4 regions of the Mesorhizobium delmotii genome follow, and region 1 is predicted to be linked to each of the others. Evidence: riboswitches for the same ligand, from Rfam matches in the RefSeq annotation. Region 1 holds a riboswitch; each other region holds the start of a gene.
What was found. A riboswitch is a leader RNA that binds a small molecule or an ion and turns the genes downstream of it on or off. The one in region 1 is predicted to bind thiamine pyrophosphate.
Positions count from the first base shown of each region.

Region 2: another riboswitch for thiamine pyrophosphate. It lies ahead of BQ8482_RS13440 (YkoF family thiamine/hydroxymethylpyrimidine-binding protein); the one in region 1 lies ahead of thiB (thiamine ABC transporter substrate binding subunit).
Region 3: another riboswitch for thiamine pyrophosphate. It lies ahead of thiC (phosphomethylpyrimidine synthase ThiC); the one in region 1 lies ahead of thiB (thiamine ABC transporter substrate binding subunit).
Region 4: another riboswitch for thiamine pyrophosphate. It lies ahead of thiC (phosphomethylpyrimidine synthase ThiC); the one in region 1 lies ahead of thiB (thiamine ABC transporter substrate binding subunit).

Region 1 is NZ_FUIG01000043.1:42,522-47,245, reverse strand. It holds gene thiP (thiamine/thiamine pyrophosphate ABC transporter permease) at 1-1,536, opposite strand, end outside; gene thiB (thiamine ABC transporter substrate binding subunit) at 1,785-2,798, opposite strand; TPP riboswitch at 2,842-2,956, opposite strand; gene BQ8482_RS25640 (thiamine diphosphokinase) at 3,059-3,703, shown strand; gene BQ8482_RS25635 (ABC-F family ATP-binding cassette domain-containing protein) at 3,705-4,724, shown strand, end outside.
Region 2 is NZ_FUIG01000023.1:15,828-20,551, reverse strand. It holds gene BQ8482_RS13455 (alcohol dehydrogenase family protein) at 1-244, shown strand, start outside; gene BQ8482_RS13450 (MBL fold metallo-hydrolase) at 377-1,348, opposite strand; partial or broken gene BQ8482_RS13445 (zinc-binding dehydrogenase) at 1,460-1,755, shown strand; gene BQ8482_RS13440 (YkoF family thiamine/hydroxymethylpyrimidine-binding protein) at 1,765-2,373, opposite strand; TPP riboswitch at 2,364-2,476, opposite strand; gene BQ8482_RS13435 (aspartate aminotransferase family protein) at 2,904-4,280, opposite strand; gene BQ8482_RS40070 (hypothetical protein) at 4,425-4,550, shown strand; gene BQ8482_RS13430 (NAD(P)/FAD-dependent oxidoreductase) at 4,553-4,724, shown strand, end outside.
Region 3 is NZ_FUIG01000029.1:109,046-113,608, forward strand. It holds partial or broken gene thiC (phosphomethylpyrimidine synthase ThiC) at 1-1,309, opposite strand, end outside; TPP riboswitch at 1,413-1,529, opposite strand; gene BQ8482_RS19310 (porin) at 2,566-3,726, opposite strand.
Region 4 is NZ_FUIG01000019.1:75,556-80,279, forward strand. It holds gene BQ8482_RS11235 (beta-ketoacyl-ACP synthase III) at 1-372, shown strand, start outside; gene panD (aspartate 1-decarboxylase) at 438-890, shown strand; gene BQ8482_RS39145 (hypothetical protein) at 1,110-1,547, opposite strand; TPP riboswitch at 2,317-2,433, shown strand; gene thiC (phosphomethylpyrimidine synthase ThiC) at 2,535-4,364, shown strand; gene thiO (glycine oxidase ThiO) at 4,361-4,724, shown strand, end outside.

The DNA.
Region 1 (4,724 bases):
CGCGTCCATCGTGCGGTAGCTGCCCATGCGCGCCAGCAAGAGGTAAGGCAGTGTCTGCAGGGAGTCGCTGCCGAACAGGGCAATGACGCCGAGATCGCCGAGCGACAAAGCCATGGCGAACGCGAAACCGGTGGCGAGCGGCGGCCGCAGCGACGGCCAGTCGACCAGCCGGAACCGGTTCCAGCCCGAAATGCCAAGCAGCAAACAGAGCCGTTCGTGGCGTTCGCTCGCCGCATCATAGCCGGGGCGAATGGCGCGGATGGCAAACGGCATCGCCATTACCGCATTGACGGTGACGACCATGACAGGGGCGATGGCAAAGACGTCGCTGACAGTACGCAGGAGCAGGAACCAGCCGGCGCCGATGACGATGGGCGGCACGACGAGGACGAAGCCGGCGCCGGTATCGGTGGCGTATTCGAGCAGCGTCCTGGCGCCGACGCGACGCCTCAAGGCCAGCGCCCGTCGTGCCATGACGAGCGACAGCGACAGCGCCACTGAAAGCAGCGCCGCCAGCAGGGCGAGCACGGCGCTGGTCAGCGTCGCCTGCCGCACCGCGATCTCGCCCGCCAGCCGGCCGAGATCGGCGCCAAGGCCTGACGTCACCATGGCAGCCATCGGCCCGGCGACGAACAGCAATGCGAGAACGATCAATGCTGTGTTCAGCACGGTCTCGGCCGTGCCGGCCGAAAGATAGCGGCGCGGTGCCACCGGCAGATTGGCGTCGCCGACAGTGTTGGCGCCAAGCCGCATCAATGCCAGCACAACGACGAAGGTCAGCGCGATCTGCAGCAGTGTCAGCGTCACCGCGCGGGCAGGATCGAAATCGAAACGCAGTGCCTGGTAGATGGCGACCTCCAATGTCGTCGCACGCGGCCCGCCGCCCAGCGTGAGCACGATGGTAAAGGATGTGATGCAGAGCATGAAGACAAGCCCAGCGACGCCCGGCAACGCCGCGCGCAGCGTCGGCCATTCGATCAGCCGGAAGGCGGGTCTGGCGCCCATGCCGAGCTGGCTCGCCAGCCGCCACTGGTCGGCCGGCACTGTCGTCAGCGCTTCAAGGAACAGCCGCGTGGCCAGCGGCAGATTGAAGAAGACATGGGCGACGAGGATGCCGGACAGGCCGTATATGCCCGGCCAGCCCTGACCGCCAATCGCGGTGAGCACGCCGGCGAAATAGCCGGCACGGCCATAGAGAGCCAGAATGCCGAGTGCGGCGACGATGGCCGGCAGCGCAAGCGGCACGGCGAAGAGCTGCAGGATCAGGCCGCGACCAAAGAAGCGCGGATGCCGCGACAACGCCCGCGCAACGAACAGCGCCGGCACGACGGAAAGCAGTGTCGACAGCAAAGCCTGCCACAGCGTGAAACGGGCGACGCGGAAGAGGTAGGAATCGAAGGCCGACATGGCGCCGGACGGGTCGCGGGCGCCTTCGACGATGAGCCCGGCGAACGCTCCGCCGATCAGCAGCGCAACAGCGGCAAGCGCGATGGTGCCGGCAGTGACGCGGGGATCGGCAGGATATCCGGTATGCATGCCGCCCTGCCTAGTTCAACGATCGTCGAAGCAGAAAATATGGCTGAGGTCGAGTTCCCGCCCACCCCCCTCTGTCCTGCCGGACATCTCCCCCTCAAGTGGGGAGATTGGCAGCTTCACCCTCGCCTCAATCTTTCGACTGTAGCGATTGGCGAAAGCGGAAGTGACATCCGATCTCCCCCCTGGAGGGGGAGATGTCCGGCAGGACAGAGGGGGGCGCCGTAGAGTAATCATCTTTCAATCACAAGCTACTTGCTCATCACCGACAGCCATTCGTCGACCCAGGCCTTGCGATTGGCGGCGACCTCTTCGGGGCTGAAAAGCAAAGTCTTGGTCGGCTTGACGAGCTTGTCGAAAGCCGGATTGAGCGGTTTGTCGGTCTTGCCGGCAGGGAACATCCAGTTGGTCTCGGGGATGACATCCTGGAATTTCGGTCCGGTCATGAAAGTCAGGAACTGTTTCGCCAACGGGTTCTTCGCGCCTGACGTGGTGATGCCGGCAACCTCGATCTGCAGATACTCGCCCTCCTCGAAGGACGCCGCCTGATAGCGTTCGGTGTTTTCGGCGACCATGTGATAGGCCGGCGAGGTGGTATAGGACAGCACCATCGGCGCCTCGCCCTTGGTGAACAGGCCATAGGCCTCGCTCCAGCCCGGCGTCACGGTGAGCACCTTTGCCCTAAGCTTTGCCCAGGCTTCCGGCGCCTTGTCGCCATAAACCGACCTCACCCACAACAACAAGCCGAGACCGGGCGTCGAGGTGCGCGGATCCTGGATGACGATCTTCTCATCGGCATTGCCCTCGACCAATTCCTTCAGGCTCTTCGGCGGCGTCTTCAGCTTTTCGGTGTCGTAGACGACGGCGAAATAGCCATAGTCGAACGGCACGAAAATATCGTCGCTCCAGCCGCCCGGCACATTGACGTCGATGACGGCACCATGCGGCGAAAACAGGCCGGTGGCCTTGGCTTCCGCAGTCAGGTTGGTGTCGAGGCCGAGCACGATGTCGGCCTTGGTCGCGGCCCCTTCCAGCTTGACGCGGTTGAGCAGGGCGACGCCGTCGGCGACCGCGACGAATTCGAGAGTACAGCCGCATTCGGCCTCGAAGGCCTTCTTCACCGCGCGGCCTGGACCCCAGTCGGCGGTGAAGCTCTCATAGGTATAGACGGTGAGTTTTTCCTGCGCGGATGCCGGCCCGATGCCGGCGGGAACGGTCGCCGCAAGCAGCACTGCCGAAACTAGAGTGTATAAAAACGTACGCATCGGCGCCTCCTTCGTTCGCGTTGAAAGGAATTGAGGCGTCGGGCTGTCCGAAACGTCTAATCCCTCCGCCGGTACAAACCGGATCAGGTTCAGCGGGTTGGCATGGTCGCCTCTCAGCTGGTTCGCGAAGATCGCGTCCAGCACCCCGTTAGAGCGTTTCGACACATAGGCCCGGCCTAGTTGCGGCGCAAGCGGAAGTTTGCCGGGCATCTGGAACGCGGCCTTCCGTTTCGCAAGCAGGGCTGGTAAGGGCCACGCATATGAGCAAATTCACCATCCTGCTTGCCGGCGATCTAATCCGCACGCCGCTGCTCGACCGTCAGGTCGAAGGCTCCCGTGTCATCGCCGCCGACGCCGGCATGAGCCATGCCCGGACGCTGAACCTGACGCCGGAACTCTGGGTCGGCGACTTCGATTCGGTGCCGGCGGACTTGCCGGACGAGCTGGCCGCCGTGGCCCGCCAGGTGTTTCCGGCAGAAAAGGACAAGACCGACGGCGAACTGGCTATCGCCGCCGCGCTCGAACGCGGCGCGACCAGTCTCGTGCTCGCCGGCGCGTTCGGCGGCAAGCGCACCGACCACGCCTTCCTGCACCTGGCGCTCAGTGTCCGACTGGCCGAGGCAGGGACGGAGGTGCTTTTGACCAGCGGCGCACAGGAAGGCACCCCCTTGCTTCGCGGAAAGGCCGGCTTCGACTACGCCGATGGCACGCTGTTTTCGATTCTCGGCTTTTCCGACCTTACCGGCCTGACCGTGACCGGCGCCAAATGGCCGCTGAACCATATCGAGATGGCGTTCGGTTCGTCGCTGACCATTTCCAACGAGGTCAAGGGCCGGCTGGAAATCGCGCTGAGCAGTGGCCGCGCGCTGTTGCTCGCCCACCCATTCCCCTTACCTGGAAGCTGACATGGCGCCGCCACTTCTCAATCTCGACGGCATAAAACTGACCTTCGGTGGCACGCCGCTGCTCGACGGGGCGGAACTGACGGCGTCGGCGGGCGACAAGATCGCTTTGGTCGGCCGCAACGGCTCGGGCAAGTCGACGTTGCTCAAGATCGCTGCGGGATTGATAGAGCCGCAGGACGGCGAGGTGTTCCGCCAGCCCTCGGCGACAGTGCGCTACCTGCCGCAAATGCCCGACTTGGATGGTTTCGCCAGCGTCCGCGCCTATGTCGAGGCGGGGCTCGGACCCGCCGACGATCCCTACCGCGCCACCTATCTGATGGAGCATCTCGGCCTGTCCGGCGACGAGCGGCCGAGCGATCTCTCCGGCGGCGAGGCGCGCCGTGCCGCCCTTGCCCGCGTCATGGCGCCGGAGCCCGACATTCTCCTCCTCGATGAGCCGACCAACCATCTCGACCTGTCGGTCATCGAATGGCTGGAGGAGGAGCTTGCCCGCACCTCTTCGGCGCTGATCGTCATCTCGCACGACCGCCGCTTCCTCGAGCGCGTGTCGCGCGCCACCGTCTGGCTCGATCGCGGCCAGACCCGCAGGCTGGACAAGGGCTTTGGCCATTTCGAGGAATGGCGCGACACCGTTCTGGAAGAAGAAGAGCGCGAGCAGCACAAGCTTGGCCGCCAGATCGTGCGCGAGGAGCACTGGCTGCGCTATGGCGTGACTGCAAGGCGCAAGCGCAACATGCGCCGGCTCGGCGAACTGCAGACCATGCGCCAGCGCTTTCGTGGCCATCGCGGCGCCGAGGGTGCGGCGACCATGGTGGCCAGCGACGCCGCCGAATCCGGCAAGCTGGTGATCGAGGCCAAGACCATCGAGAAGAGCTTTGGCGACCTTACTGTGGTCAAGGGCTTCTCGACCCGCATCCAGCGCGGCGACCGCGTCGGCCTGGTCGGCCCGAACGGTGCCGGCAAGACGACACTGCTGAAGATGCTGACCGGCGAATTGAAGCCGGACTCAGGCACGGTGCGG
Region 2 (4,724 bases), on a different contig from region 1:
GCAGCTCGATCTGCGCACCATGTACCTGAAACATTTGCAGCTGCACGGGTCGAGCCAGGGCACGCGTGCGGACTTTCGCCGTATCGTCCGCTACATCGAGGACAAGAAGATCCGGCCGCTGGTCGGCGGGGTCTACAAGCTCTCCGATTTCCACCGCGCCCAGGCGGATTTCATCGCCAAGGATTTTGTCGGCAAGTTAGTTGTCGTGCCTGATGCTGTCTCGGATCTCGCAGCAACCCGTTGACAGCCAAGATTATCGCTCTCGCTTAGTTCTGCGATCGACATGATGGGCCAAAAGCTGGCTCAGACGCCGACCGGTTCGTCCGCTACGGGCAGCCGTCGTCGTCTAGTTGGCACGGGTAGTGTGGCAGGAATATTACCCCTCGGCTGCGAATACGTAGCTGTTGCCATCCTTGGACAGCGTGCCGACGTTCGGCATCAACCAGTGAGTACCCGAAATGGTGAGCTTGTCGGCGACCGCGCGATCGAAGATCTTCTTTCGCGTTTCGACGGCCATTTGCGGATCCTGGTCGATAGCAAGCTGCCACTCGGGATTTGTTGAAATGTGGGGCGCAAGATTGACCACGTCAGCGCTGATCAGGAACTGTTTGCCGCCCGAGGTCACCAGATGCGCGACCATTCCCGGGCTATGACCAGGCGCCTGAACGGCGTGCACGCCGGGCAGGAGTTCTGGTTCACCCTCAAAAGTCCTGACGTTTTTCCACGTCGCCACGGTAGCCTGAATGCGCCGGGCGAGGCCCTTGCGCGTCGGTCCGAGATCGATCGACTCGACCCCCGGGCGCGTCCACCATTTCAATTCCGCGGCGGGCACCACGATGTCGGCATCCGGGAAGACCTGCGCATTGCTCTCATTGTTCATGAGGCCATAAATGTGGTCGCCGTGGAGATGGGGGATCAGGATCGTCTTGACTGCCTTGGGGTCAAGGCCCGCCGCGGCCATGCTCTCGAATAGCCGGCCGTTCCCTTCACCATAAATCGGATGACCGCCCGTGCCCGAGTCGATCAGGACCACTTGATCGCGCAGCTTGAGCGCCATGACGATAAACCGCAGGGGCGCCTGATTGTCGGGAAAACCGGCACCACGCAACGCCGCCTTGACCTGTTCGACGCTGACATTCCTGACCATACCCTCCCGCAGCGGAACGTCACGCATGCCATCAATCAGAGAGAAGACTTCAATGTCGCCAACCTTGTATTTTCGGAAAGGTTGGGCGACGGCCTGTTGAGCGCAGGCCGCGTCGACAAACGTGATCGGCTTGTCGAGTCCAAATGCAGCATGAGCACCGGCTGCGCCAAGTGTCAGGTCGCGACCCGAGATATCGAACATCCTTCCCCGCTGACTGAATGATCGAGCATATCAACGGCGGTCGGCACTGCACAAGGTCGGCTGGGGTCGTGAGCCGCAAGTTAAACTGAGACACCACCCGACCGCGCGAACCTTCGCCCCGAAGGCCGCTACACGGCGGCCGGCGCGATTGCCGGCCCGGTCGTGCAGCTCGATCTGCGCACATGTGTCCCAAGCAGTTGCAGCTGCACGGGTCCAGCCAGGGCACGCGACACGATTTCCGCCGTATCGTCCGCTACATCGAGGAGAAGAAGATCCGGCCGCCGGTCGGCGGTGTCTACAAGCTCTCCGATTTCCACCGCGCCCAGGCGGATTTCATCGCCAAGGACTTTGTCGGCAAGCTGGTAGTCGTTCCGGATGCCGTTTCGGATTTCGCTGCAACCCGTTGACAACCAACACTAACAAGGGCTCGGGCTGTTCGCCGACACGGTAAAGTCGAGCGCGACATGGCCTTGCGGCGCGCCGAAGCGAAGGAAGGCTTCCGATAGCGTCGCGAACACCGGTCCGGCATCGCCTCTAAGCTTGGTGCAGAAATTCTTCGACCTGTCGAAGACGCCCGAAGTCTTGAGAAAGTCGATGCAGCCGTAGATCTCGTCCATGTGGTGGCCCTCGCCGAGCGGATAGAGCGAGAACTGCGCGGCGACCTCTTGTCCGAGCTTTTTCGCGCTGTCGACATGCGCCCGCGCCGCGCCGATGCGCTCGGCCAGGGACAGTTCGTGACTGCTGCCGGAAATCGGTGTGCAGATCGGATCGTCAGGCTCGCCAGGGCAGCCGCGCGACACCGTTGCCGATAATACGCAATGCACGCCACTTGCCGCCGCCGATGCGAACAGGTCGCGCATGGCCGGGAAAAGCTGTTCCGGCGGGCCGACGATCAGCGTCGAGATGTCGTCGGTCTCGATGCGGAAATTCGGCCGATAGGAATCCATCGCCGAAATCGCTTTGAGGATGACGCCGACGAAATCGTCGCACATCGGATACAGGGAAATCTGTGCACCTGAAAACATGGTCGCCTCGCTCCGCTGGCATTACCCAGATCAGCTTGAGGGACCGAAGGCTTGGCACCTTCCATCTCAGCCCCGGCAGTACGGAGCGCCCCTGTCGATGGGAGCGACGTAGCACCTGCGCGAAGGATGTTCAAGTATGGTCCAGGCAGTCGCTTCGGACCAATTGCCGATCGTGGCGCCGCCGGCGAAGCTGCCGATCTCCCCCTGCGGGGAGATGCCCGGCAGGGCCGAAGGGTGCTGTCCCTCGAACCTCTCAAGACCTGGGTTCCTCGCTCCCGCGAAGCGGGGGAGAGGTGGCCGCGAAGCGGCCGGAGAGGGGGCTTTCGTAGGGCGCGGTTCCCCCTCTCCGTCTCGGCTTCGCCGAGCCACCTCTCCCCCACTCTGGTGGGGGCGAGGAACCCAAGCTGGAATGAAGCCGCGATCCCCTCTGCCCTGCCGGACATCTTTCTCGCAAGGGGGGGAGATTGAATGTCGCTTCGGCTTTCGCCAATCACCAGCGCCCATTCAGCCTCTTTGTTTCGCTGCCCTGTTCAGCTCGGTGATCCGACCTGGCCGGCGGCGGCTTCAAGCGATCTTTCGAACGCGTCGATCATCTCATCGACCTGTGGCTCGGTGATGATCAGCGGCGGGCAGAAAGCCAGCGCGTCGCCCATGTTGCGGGATATCACGCCGTTCTGCTGCATGAAACCGTTGACGAGCCCGCCCAGCGCGCCGGCCGTCTCCCACGGCGTCTTGTTCGCCTTGTCGCCGACCAGTTCGACCGCCGCGATCAGGCCGACGCCGCGCACCTCGCCGACAAGCGGGTGCGACGCGAGGCTGCGCAGCCGCTTCTGCATATGCGCGCCGACCCTGCACGCATTGCCGACAAGGTCGCGCTCCTCGATCAGCTTCAGGTTCTCGAACGCGACCGCCGCCGCGACGGGGTGGCCGCCGCCGGTGAAGCCGTGGCCGAAGGTGCCGATGCGATTGCTTTCGTCGGCAATCGGCTCGAACATTTTTTCGTTGATCAGCAGGGCCGAGATCGGCAGATAGGACGAAGAAATCTGCTTCGACAGCACCATGATGTCAGGCCTGATGCCGAAGGTCTGCGAACCGAACATCTCGCCGGTTCGACCAAAGCCGCAGATCACCTCGTCGGCGACCAGCAGGATGTCGTATTTCGACAGCACCGCCTGGATCTTCTCCCAGTAGCCGGCCGGCGGCACGATGACGCCGCCGGCGCCCATGATCGGCTCGCCGAAGAAGGCAGCGATGGTTTCCGGTCCTTCGGCCAGGATCAGCTTTTCCAAATCGTCGGCAAGCCGGCTCGAAAACTGCTCTTCGCTTTCATTTGGCAACCCATCGCGCCAATGGTGCGGCGTCGCCGTATGCAGCACATTGGCAATCGGCAGGTCGAAGGAAGTGTGGTTGTTGGGCAGGCCGGTCAGGCTTGCAGCGGCAATGGTGACGCCGTGATAGCCACGATTGCGGCTGATGATCTTCTTGCGTGCGGGCTGGCCGATCGCATTCGACCGGTACCAGATCATCTTCATGGCCGTATCGTTGGCCTCGGAGCCGGAATTGGTGAAATACGCCTTGCTCATCGGCACTGGCGCCATCTGCACCAGCTTCTCGGCGAGATCGATCAGCGGCGAATGCGATTTGGAGCCGAAGTCGTGATAGTAAGGCAGCTTGGACATCTGGCGCACCGCCGCATCGACCAGCCGCTTTTCCGAAAAGCCGACCGCGACGCTCCAAAGCCCGGCCATCGCCTCGATATAGCGGTTGCCGGCGAGATCCTCGACATAGATGCCGTCGCCCTTCTCGATGACGAGTGGCCCTGCTTCCTCATGCTTGCGGGCATCGGTGTAGCCGTGCAAGTGGTAGCTGATGTCGCGGGCTTCGGGAGAATTCGGTCGAGCGTCCATGATAGCTCCTGTCCTGCATGCCGGGACGTGCGCCCTGCCGCCGTTCGGCGCGCGCATCGGCCTCTGGATTAATGCTGTTTGGTGCATCCGTTTCTTGTAAGGGTGTCAAGCCATTTCGGAAGGGCTGGCGGATGGACGGAAGACATGCAGAATTTCAGCTTCGAGGCTGCGGAACGCGAGAACCTGCGCCAAGCCGGCGGTGCGCGTCGCCAAGACTTGATCCCCGAACGGGTCACCAGCAGGCACAACAACAAGGCTGAGGTGGCCTGATCGTGGACCATGTCGACTGCATCGTCGCCGGCGCCGGCGTCATTGGCCTTGCGATCGCGCGAGAGATGGCGCGGCGTGGCATGGATACCCTGATCCTCGAGGCCGAGAACGCCATCGGCACCGGGACCAGTTCGCGCAATTCTGAGGTCATCCATGCCGGCATCTACTATCCGG
Region 3 (4,563 bases), on a different contig from region 1:
GGCCAAGCGTGTAGAAGGGCGCCTCGCCGCAGACTTCGAGCTGCCTATCCATGTTCTCCTTGATCTTGTGCATGGGAACATGGCCCGGCCCCTCGATCATGACCTGGCAATCCTTGGCCCAGGCGATCTTTGTCAACTCGCCGAGTGTTTCCAGTTCGGCGAACTGCGCTGCGTCGTTGGCGTCGGCGATCGAGCCGGGACGAAGGCCGTCGCCGAGCGAGAAGGACACATCGTAAGCGCGGCAGATGTCGCAGATTTCCTCAAAATGCTCGTAGAGGAAGCTTTCGTGGTGATGATGCAGGCACCACTTGGCCATGATGGAACCGCCGCGCGACACGATGCCGGTGACCCGGTCGACCGTCAGCGGGATGTAGTGCAGCCGCACACCGGCATGGATGGTGAAATAGTCGACGCCCTGTTCGGCCTGTTCGATCAGCGTATCGCGGTAGATTTCCCAGGTCAGGTCCTCGGCGATCCCTCCGACCTTCTCAAGCGCCTGGTAGAGCGGCACGGTTCCGATCGGCACCGGCGAATTGCGGACGATCCATTCGCGGATGTTGTGGATGTTGCGACCGGTCGACAGGTCCATGACGGTGTCGGCCCCCCAGCGGATCGCCCAGACCATTTTTTCGACCTCTTCGGCCATCGACGAGGTGACGGCTGAATTGCCGATATTGGCATTGATCTTGACCAGGAAATTGCGGCCGATGATCATCGGCTCGCTCTCCGGATGGTTGATGTTGGCTGGAATGATAGCCCGCCCGCGCGCCACCTCGTCGCGCACGAATTCCGGCGTGACGAAGTCCGGGATCGCCGCGCCGAAAGACTCGCCGTCGCGCTGTATCCCGCCGCGTAAGCTCTCGCGGCCGAGATTCTCGCGAATGGCGACGAACTCCATTTCGGGGGTGATGATCCCGGCGCGCGCATAGGCAAGCTGCGTCACCGCTTTGCCCGTTTTTGCCTTTAGCGGCCGGTGGCGCACGGGAAACTCCGGCGTCAGGCGCTCACCTGACGCGAAGCCGTTGTCCTCCGGCCTGACACTGCGGCCATCGTGAAATTCGACGTCGCCGCGTGCCGTAACCCATTCATGGCGAAACCTGGCGAGGCCTTTTTCGATGCTGGTTTCGACAGTCGGGTCCGTATAGGGGCCGGACGGATCGTAAACGGTGACAGGCGGTTCGCCGGCAGTCGGATGGACGGAGATTTCGCGCATCGGCACCCTGATTTGCGGGTGGAGGACGCCGGGGTTGTGGATTTTCCGCGAGGCGGGCAGTGGTCCCGTCGAGACCGCCGGGGTGAGGGCATTCATCTTGAGGCTCCTTTGCTCATGCATTGGAGACCCAGTTCTGTGCCGGAAGGATGAAAAGACGCTTCTGTTGACCTGCCGAAACAGGACCTCGGGCGTAAACTCCCGCAAAGCGCTTGCACCGTCCCTACGCCAGTATGAACTGGATCAGGTTCAACGGGTCACTGCGCCGCGAAAGCCAGCAGTATCTCAGCCCCTTGCCGGGACTCCCCTGGTGAATGCCTCAGGTTGAACGGGCCGGCTCCGTTTTGTCAAGCGCATTCGGGTCCGGCCGAAAGCAGCAATCGCCTAGTTGGCAGCATCCGTTTGTGGATGCCATACCAAATGGCTTACACCGGGGGTCGTGGATGATTACCGACGACTTGCACCCACACGTCATTGCGATTGACGTGATGCTTTCTGGACTTGGGATGAGTTCTGCCAAGCCTCGCACGCCGCGTTGATGATGGGCTCGTAGGTTCGAAGGCCAGTTTGAGAGCAAGTTGGAGCGCAGGTATTTGCCCGAGGTTTTTCACCGGTTTTAGTTCGGGGGCATCGCGACGGCAGGAAACGGCATGGGTTCTCCGGCACGTCGCGATTTGCCCTTGTGTGCCATCCAGCGAGATCCATGAACAGCACTGCATGCGCGGTTGGCGACATGGCGGCTAGTGTCGGCAACTATCAACAACGGCCTGATGCTATAGCTGAACGAGCTGACAAAGCTCGCTAGTGGCGCCACCCATAGTTCGACGAACAGGATTCTTCCGCACATTGGTGCAGGTTCCGGTATTCACTGTTGGTGCGAATACGTTCCAAGAGTCGGAATCGCGGTCGACGCCGTGATTTGCCTGTGCTCCATGCCTTCCGCCCGCTGATTTCACCCGAGCCTTCGATTGTCCAACTTCTCCCGCAGGCCGACAGTGGCTGTGGCCGGGCCGAAGGCGATGGACTCGTGCTGTCCGAGTTGCGGCCGCCGGCCCGCCGCTTCCCACAGTCACTAATGCGCCAGTTGACCGATCTGCCGTCGCAGGGGCGCGGGTTGTCGAAATCCGGCTCCACGCAGGCGGTTTCGATGCGCGAATTCATAAGGCCAGCGCCGGATCTTCACCGAGAGGCTCCTGAGGCGGTTCGACCGAAAGCCGGCGCACGGTTCGGCTCGGCGAAAAACATCGTCCGCCTGAGGGCGAGGTTTCAGCCTGGCACGCTTGCTTGCAATGTCCTCAAGCGTTTGCGGGATTGGGTCCGCTTTACAGCCCACCCGAGATGCAGCTTCGATTCCGCTAAAATGAGCTTTGGAATCGGAGTATGCCGCCGAGGCTGTTCTTTTTGCCGAGGTGAGTCCAGTTCACGCCGGAACGGTCGAGCGTGCCGACGCCGAAGTTGCCGTAGTGGGCATAGTCGACTTCGGCTGTGACTGTGAAACCTGGAACGACCATATAGGCGACGTTTGCAGCCAGACCAGAGTTCCTGAGCTGATCACCCGAGACCTGAAGGTTGAACGAAGTTTTCTCGTCGAACGTGTAAGTGGCGCCGGCCCACAAAGCCCAATTGCCGCTCCAAATTTTGTAGAAGCCGCGACCGTGAGCGGCGACTGCGTTAGTTGGGTCATCGCTGAGATTGCCAATGGAGCCGTAGCCAAACATTCCAAATAGCGACAGGTCATCTGTGACATTGACATCGACTCGGACCTTGCCGGCCAAAGCTTCGTAGTCGCTGTCACGAGCGATTACGCCAGTGATCGCGCCCCAGCCCTGCGTCTGTTTCACGCCGAAGACGACGTGCGGAACATGACTGTCGATAGTACCGACTACACCCGACCCTTGTTCAAGTGAAACCAGAGCCGAAAAGCCATTATCGGCATCGAAGTAATACTGAGCCACGTTGGTATCGAAGTCGCTGTACGGAACGAGTATGTTATTGAGGACGTTCCCGGCGTAGCCTGTAAACGTGTCGAAGGCCGACTCGTCCTTACCAACTCGGAGGCCACCAAGCTGGATCCAGGCGGAAGTCAGCTTGACGCCGCTGTTGAAGCTATAGTTGTGAGGACTGTCCGGACCCGGATGAGCGTTGCGGTTGCCGAAGTTCACGCGGGTTTCAGTATAGGTCTTCAGTGCGCCGAGTTCGGTCTCTTGGCGCGTCCAAGTTTTGAACGTGAAACGCGTGTTGTTTCGCCAGGTGCCCTGAGCCTCGCCAGTTCTCACATCGGAGGTTCTTGTCCCGTCATACGATCGGACATCCCCGAGGCCGACGTCGTAACGGATGTAGCCGCCGATGCGCACGCAGGTCTCCGTGTCGGGGATATGGAAGTAGCCCGAACCGTAGACGTCGCAGACCTTGACGTATTCGGTCGGGCCCGGCGCGGAGACTTCGTCCGCCGCGCGAGCGACGGAAACGGAGATCAGGGCCGCAACTGAGCCGAGAAGAAGGCTGCTTACGTTCATTCTGGATCTCGATTCAAAGGTTAAAGTCGGAAGCGTCAAAGAGCGAACCCGTGGCCTATCCGAGGAGAAAAAACATGTGCATCGCGCTCCTCCTTCGTGCCTAAGGAATGCGCGATACTTAGTTGACTAGAGGAGTTCCGGTGTACTTTAAGAGTAAGCCGAGTGATACTTGTAATTTTGCTTAATCTCACTTCTTCAACTGCATGACTTATTGAAAAACAACTGTGGTTGGTCATCAACTGTCCGAAGGAGGTGAGATTCGACCAGCGTCAGGCTTAAAGAAAAGGCAAAACGCCTATTGCCTTGCTGCGCTTCCACACAACTGTCAGTCAAACTCTTTCAGTTACATCAGGGATTCAGCACTTCTGAACCAATATCCATCTCCGTTGTGTGGGTTGGCCGTCGGCGTTCGATGCGGAGCAGCAAGCGACGTGCCATCCTGAAGAGGTAGCTCCGCGCTGACACTTAAATTGGCCGGCGCAACTTCGTCGCGCTCCCCTTCTTTTTTGCTTTTTGGGGGTCAGGCTGAGCACTAAGCAGAGGTTTGGGACACGGTTCGTATGTCCGATATCTGACACTTTCGTTCGATACCGACAGCATCTGTTTGCTGTGAAGCTCGGGTCGAGACAGCATGCGGCGCCGCCGCTCGGACGCCAGGCGGGAGCGCCGCCATCTGGATCGTGCCAAGCATGGCCCGTTCCGTTTTGCAGCGGCGCAATCGTTCACATCCCTGTGCGACTCACCTGGCGCCCTTTGCGGATCGCATGGATGCATGCTCACGAGATTGGCGTGGTTGGGTTTCAGCGCCACCGCCTTGTTCGATTCGGTCAAACAGGC
Region 4 (4,724 bases), on a different contig from region 1:
AGTGGCCTGGATCTCGGGCAAACCCGCATGACGATGACCGATGGCCGCGAAGTATTCAGCAAGGCTGTGGAGATGATGACCGCCTGCTCGCAGGACGCGCTCACTGCTGCCCGAATGCAGCCGCAGGATATCGGTCGGTTCGTGCCACATCAGGCCAATGCGCGCATTTTCGACGCGGTCGGGCGAAGCCTCGGCATTGCCGATCGCTCAATCGTCAAGACAATCGCCGACTACGGCAACTCTTCCGCCGCGACGATCCCGCTCTCCCTGTCGCTCGCCCACCAATCGGAGCCGTTTCGGCCGGGCGAAAAGATCCTTCTGGCGGCAGCGGGTGCCGGTCTCAGCGGCGGCGCCCTCGTCGTCGGAGTTTAACCGAATAATTGGCCGCTCCTAGGGGCGGCATGATTAGTCACGCATGATCGATAGGAAACGGACCAATGCGAAAAATAGTCGCCGGCAAGCTGCACGGCATCTACGTCACCGAAGCGAACCTCAATTACCATGGTTCGATAACGCTCGACCCTGACCACTGTGAAGAAGCAGGAATCCTGCCCATGGAATTCGTGGAGATATGGAACAAGAATTCCGGTGCGCGGATTTCGACCTATGTCATCCTCGGCGAGCGCGGCTCACGATGCTGTATTCTAAACGGAGCAGCCGCCCGCACTTGCCAGCCCGACGACCAGATCATTGTCTGCAACTCCATTTATCTGGACGAAGCGCATATCACCTCTCTGAAGCCGCGGATCGTTACGTTCGACCAGGATAACCACATACTCGACCGCCTGAGCTACTCCGTCGATCTTGACGCCGATGGCCGTTACAGTTTCTCCATTCTTGACGAGGCGAATGAGGCTTTGGCCATTCCTGCCCTGGTCTCCGGGGCGTGACTTGCGCCGTATATGTGAGAGCCTCTCCGCCTCGTTGCAACTCGCCCAGCGCCGAAGAGAGGACCTCACGGAGCTGCTGACACTCCAGCTTCGAAAGGAGGAGGCCCGCCGCGCCTTCCGGGAACGTGGGCTTTCGTGAGATGGCGCAATGTCCCGCGTCTCCATGGTGCGCCAACAGCGGCGTGGCTCTAATGTGAATTTGCGTGTTTGACCCCTGTCTCAGGTTACTTGCCGTGGCGGCTTGCAAATTCTTGCTGCTTTTTCCAGCGCCGCGGCCGGGTCCTTGACGACCTGGCTTTTCATGATCTTTGCCGCCGTGTCGATGAGGCAGGTCACATAGTCGTCTTCCGCATCGGCAGCGGTGCCAACCATCATCGTAAATATGGCCAGCCGAACGGCCGCAAATAGCGTTGAAATGGCCCTTCGGCGATGTGTTTCTCCCGCCGGCGCCAAAGGCTCACCAGCCATCCAACGTCTTCCCAAATCCGGTGGCCTGCCAGCAAGGCCGAGCCTGGCTCGTTGGCCTTCGGCGAAATTCTCGGCGGGAGACTGTGTCTTGAACCGATGAACTGTCAGTTTGCCGTCCTCAACAATATGAACGACCCATCCGCCACCGGCGCGTTTGACGCGCACGTCGTTTGGTTCGCCAGCCACCATTGCTGCCCCTCATTTTCGTCGCCCTGGACCGAGACTGGAAGTCGTTCCCCGCACAGCGAAAAACACGAGACCTTACGTAGCGTCAAGCGCGGATTTTCTGATAGCTGACGCTTTATGGATTGGGCGGGGACAGCGATTTCGGCCCGGAACCTCCGAGCCCGCTTCATCTTGCATTCGGATCGATTTAGATGCGTGAATTTTGCATGTTAATGCCGCCTTATTATCCGCAGCCAATGTGAGTGGGAACGCGTATTCAGTTCGAGTAGCTCTGCAAAAGCCCGCCGCTCTTGCCCTCAAGAGTGGCGGGTTTTTCGGCTGTGAAATGCTGGCGCGACCGGTGCGGATGCTGCCTCGCGAACGCGACCTTCCCGACGAAACCATTTCTGAAGCGCTACGATCAATTCCGGCAACAGGTCGATGCCTTCATCGACATGCCCGAGCGGTTGATCGATCTGCTCTTCCGTTTCCCTCACCAGTATTGTGGCCAACCTGTCGACACGCCCGCGAAAAGGAATTCGCCGCGCTGACCAGGCAGGGCGGATCGAGGCGATCTCCTCGCAAACCTTTGGTGCCGATTGGAGGCGTGATCATCATAAGGATTGATCTTTAGTCCGACGGTTTGGCAGGTCCCGTTGATCCGTCGCCAGGTCTCCGGAGCGTGATTTGTCGCCGACACATGTGCGAGCGTTTTCCTCGGGTTTGTTCGACCGCCGATCACCGCCACTGGCCGAAGGCGCTTGACAAAGCAGTGCCGGCTCGTTCAATTCCAAGCATTCACCAGGGGAGTCCCGGCAAGGGGCTGAGATACTGCTGGCTTTCGCGGCGCAGTGACCCGTTGAACCTGATCCAGTTCATACTGGCGTAGGGACGGTGCAAGCGCTTTGCGGGAGTTTACGCCCGAAAACCTGTAAGCAGGCAGACCAAAGCGTCTTTTCATCCTTCCGGCACAGAACTGGGTCTCCAATGCATGAGCAAAGGAGCCTCACGATGAATGCCCTCACCCCCGCCGTGTCGACGGGACCACTGCCCGCCTCGCGGAAAATCCACAAACCCGGCTCGATCCATCCGCAGATCAGGGTGCCGATGCGGGAAATCGCCGTTTATCCGACGGCCGGCGAACCGGCGGTTACCGTCTATGATCCGTCCGGCCCCTATACCGATCCGACGGTTGAAACGAACATCGAGAACGGCCTTGCCCGGATTCGGCACGGATGGATCAAGGCGCGCGGCGATGTCGAATTCCAGGAAGGCCGCGGTGTGAGGCCGGAGGACAACGGGTTCGCATCAGGCGAACGGCTGACGCCGGAATTTCCCATCCGCAATCGACCACTCAAGGCCAAAGCGGGCAAGGCGGTGACCCAGCTCGCCTATGCTCGCGCCGGCATCATCACACCCGAAATGGAATTCGTCGCCATCCGCGAGAATCTCGGCCGCGGGATCCTGCGCGGCAGCGTGCTGCGCGACGGCGAAGCCTTCGGCGCCGCGATCCCCGACTTCGTCACGCCGGAATTCGTACGCGACGAGATTGCACGCGGGCGGGCCATCATTCCCGCCAACATCAACCACCCCGAGAGCGAGCCGATGATCATCGGCCGCAATTTCCTGGTGAAGATCAACGCCAATATCGGCAACTCCGCCGTCACCTCGTCGATGGCCGAAGAGGTTGAAAAAATGGTCTGGGCGATCCGCTGGGGCGCCGACACCGTCATGGACCTTTCGACTGGCCGCAACATCCACAACATCCGCGAATGGATTCTACGCAATTCGCCGGTGCCGATCGGCACCGTGCCGCTCTACCAGGCGCTCGAAAAGGTCGGAGGCGTCGCCGAGGACCTGACCTGGGAAATCTACCGCGACACGCTGATCGAACAGGCCGAGCAGGGTGTCGACTATTTCACGATCCATGCCGGCGTGCGGCTGCACTACATCCCGCTGACGGTTGACCGGGTCACCGGCATCGTGTCGCGCGGCGGCTCCATCATGGCCAAGTGGTGCCTGCATCATCACCGCGAGAGCTTCCTCTACGAGTATTTCGAGGAAATCTGCGACATTGCCAGAGCCTACGACGTGTCCTTCTCGCTAGGCGACGGCCTTCGTCCCGGCTCGATCGCCGACGCTAACGACGCGGCGCAATTCGCCGAACTAGAAACGCTCGGCGAGCTGACCAAGATCGCCTGGGCCAAGGACTGCCAGGTCATGATCGAGGGGCCCGGCCACGTGCCGATGCACAAGATCAAGGAGAACATGGACAAGCAGCTCGCCGTCTGCGGCGAGGCGCCGTTCTACACGCTTGGGCCGCTGACCACCGACATCGCACCCGGCTACGACCACATCACCTCAGGCATCGGCGCGGCGATGATCGGCTGGTACGGCACGGCGATGCTCTGCTATGTCACGCCCAAGGAGCATCTCGGTCTCCCCGACCGCAACGACGTCAAGACGGGCGTCATCACCTACAAGATAGCCGCGCACGCCGCCGACCTCGCCAAGGGACATCCGGCTGCGAAGGTGAGGGATGATGCCCTTTCCCGCGCGCGATTCGAGTTCCGCTGGGAAGACCAGTTCAACCTGTCGCTCGACCCCGAAACCGCGCGGTCCTTCCACGACCAGACCTTGCCCAAGGAGGCGCACAAGCTGGCGCATTTTTGCTCGATGTGCGGGCCGAAATTCTGCTCGATGCGCATCTCCCACGACATTCGGGCCGAGGCACAGAAAGAGGGCATGGCGGCGATGGCCGCGAAGTACCGCGAGGGCGGCAATCTTTACATGCCGGTGGACGGCGAACCGCCCATGCCGAAGATGCCGGAGCCGTCATGAGGCTGCTGGTCAAAGGGGCCGGCGTCGCCGGCCTCACCGCCGCCTTCGAACTCGCCGCCCGCGGTGCTGCGGTAACCATTGCCGAGACCCGGCATGGCCTTGGCGGCAACGCATCATGGATGGCCGGCGGCATGCTGGCGCCCTGGTGCGAGCGCGAAAGCGCCGAGCAGCCGGTGCTGGATCTCGGACGCGATGCCGCCGACTGGTGGGATGCGGTCCTGCCGGATCATGTCACGCGGGCCGGAACGCTCGTTTTGGCAATGCCGCGGGATGCGGGCGAACTCGACCGGTTTGCAAGCCGCACGTCGGGTTATCGGCGGGTCGACGAAGACGAAATCGCGCTCCTGGAACCCGATCTCG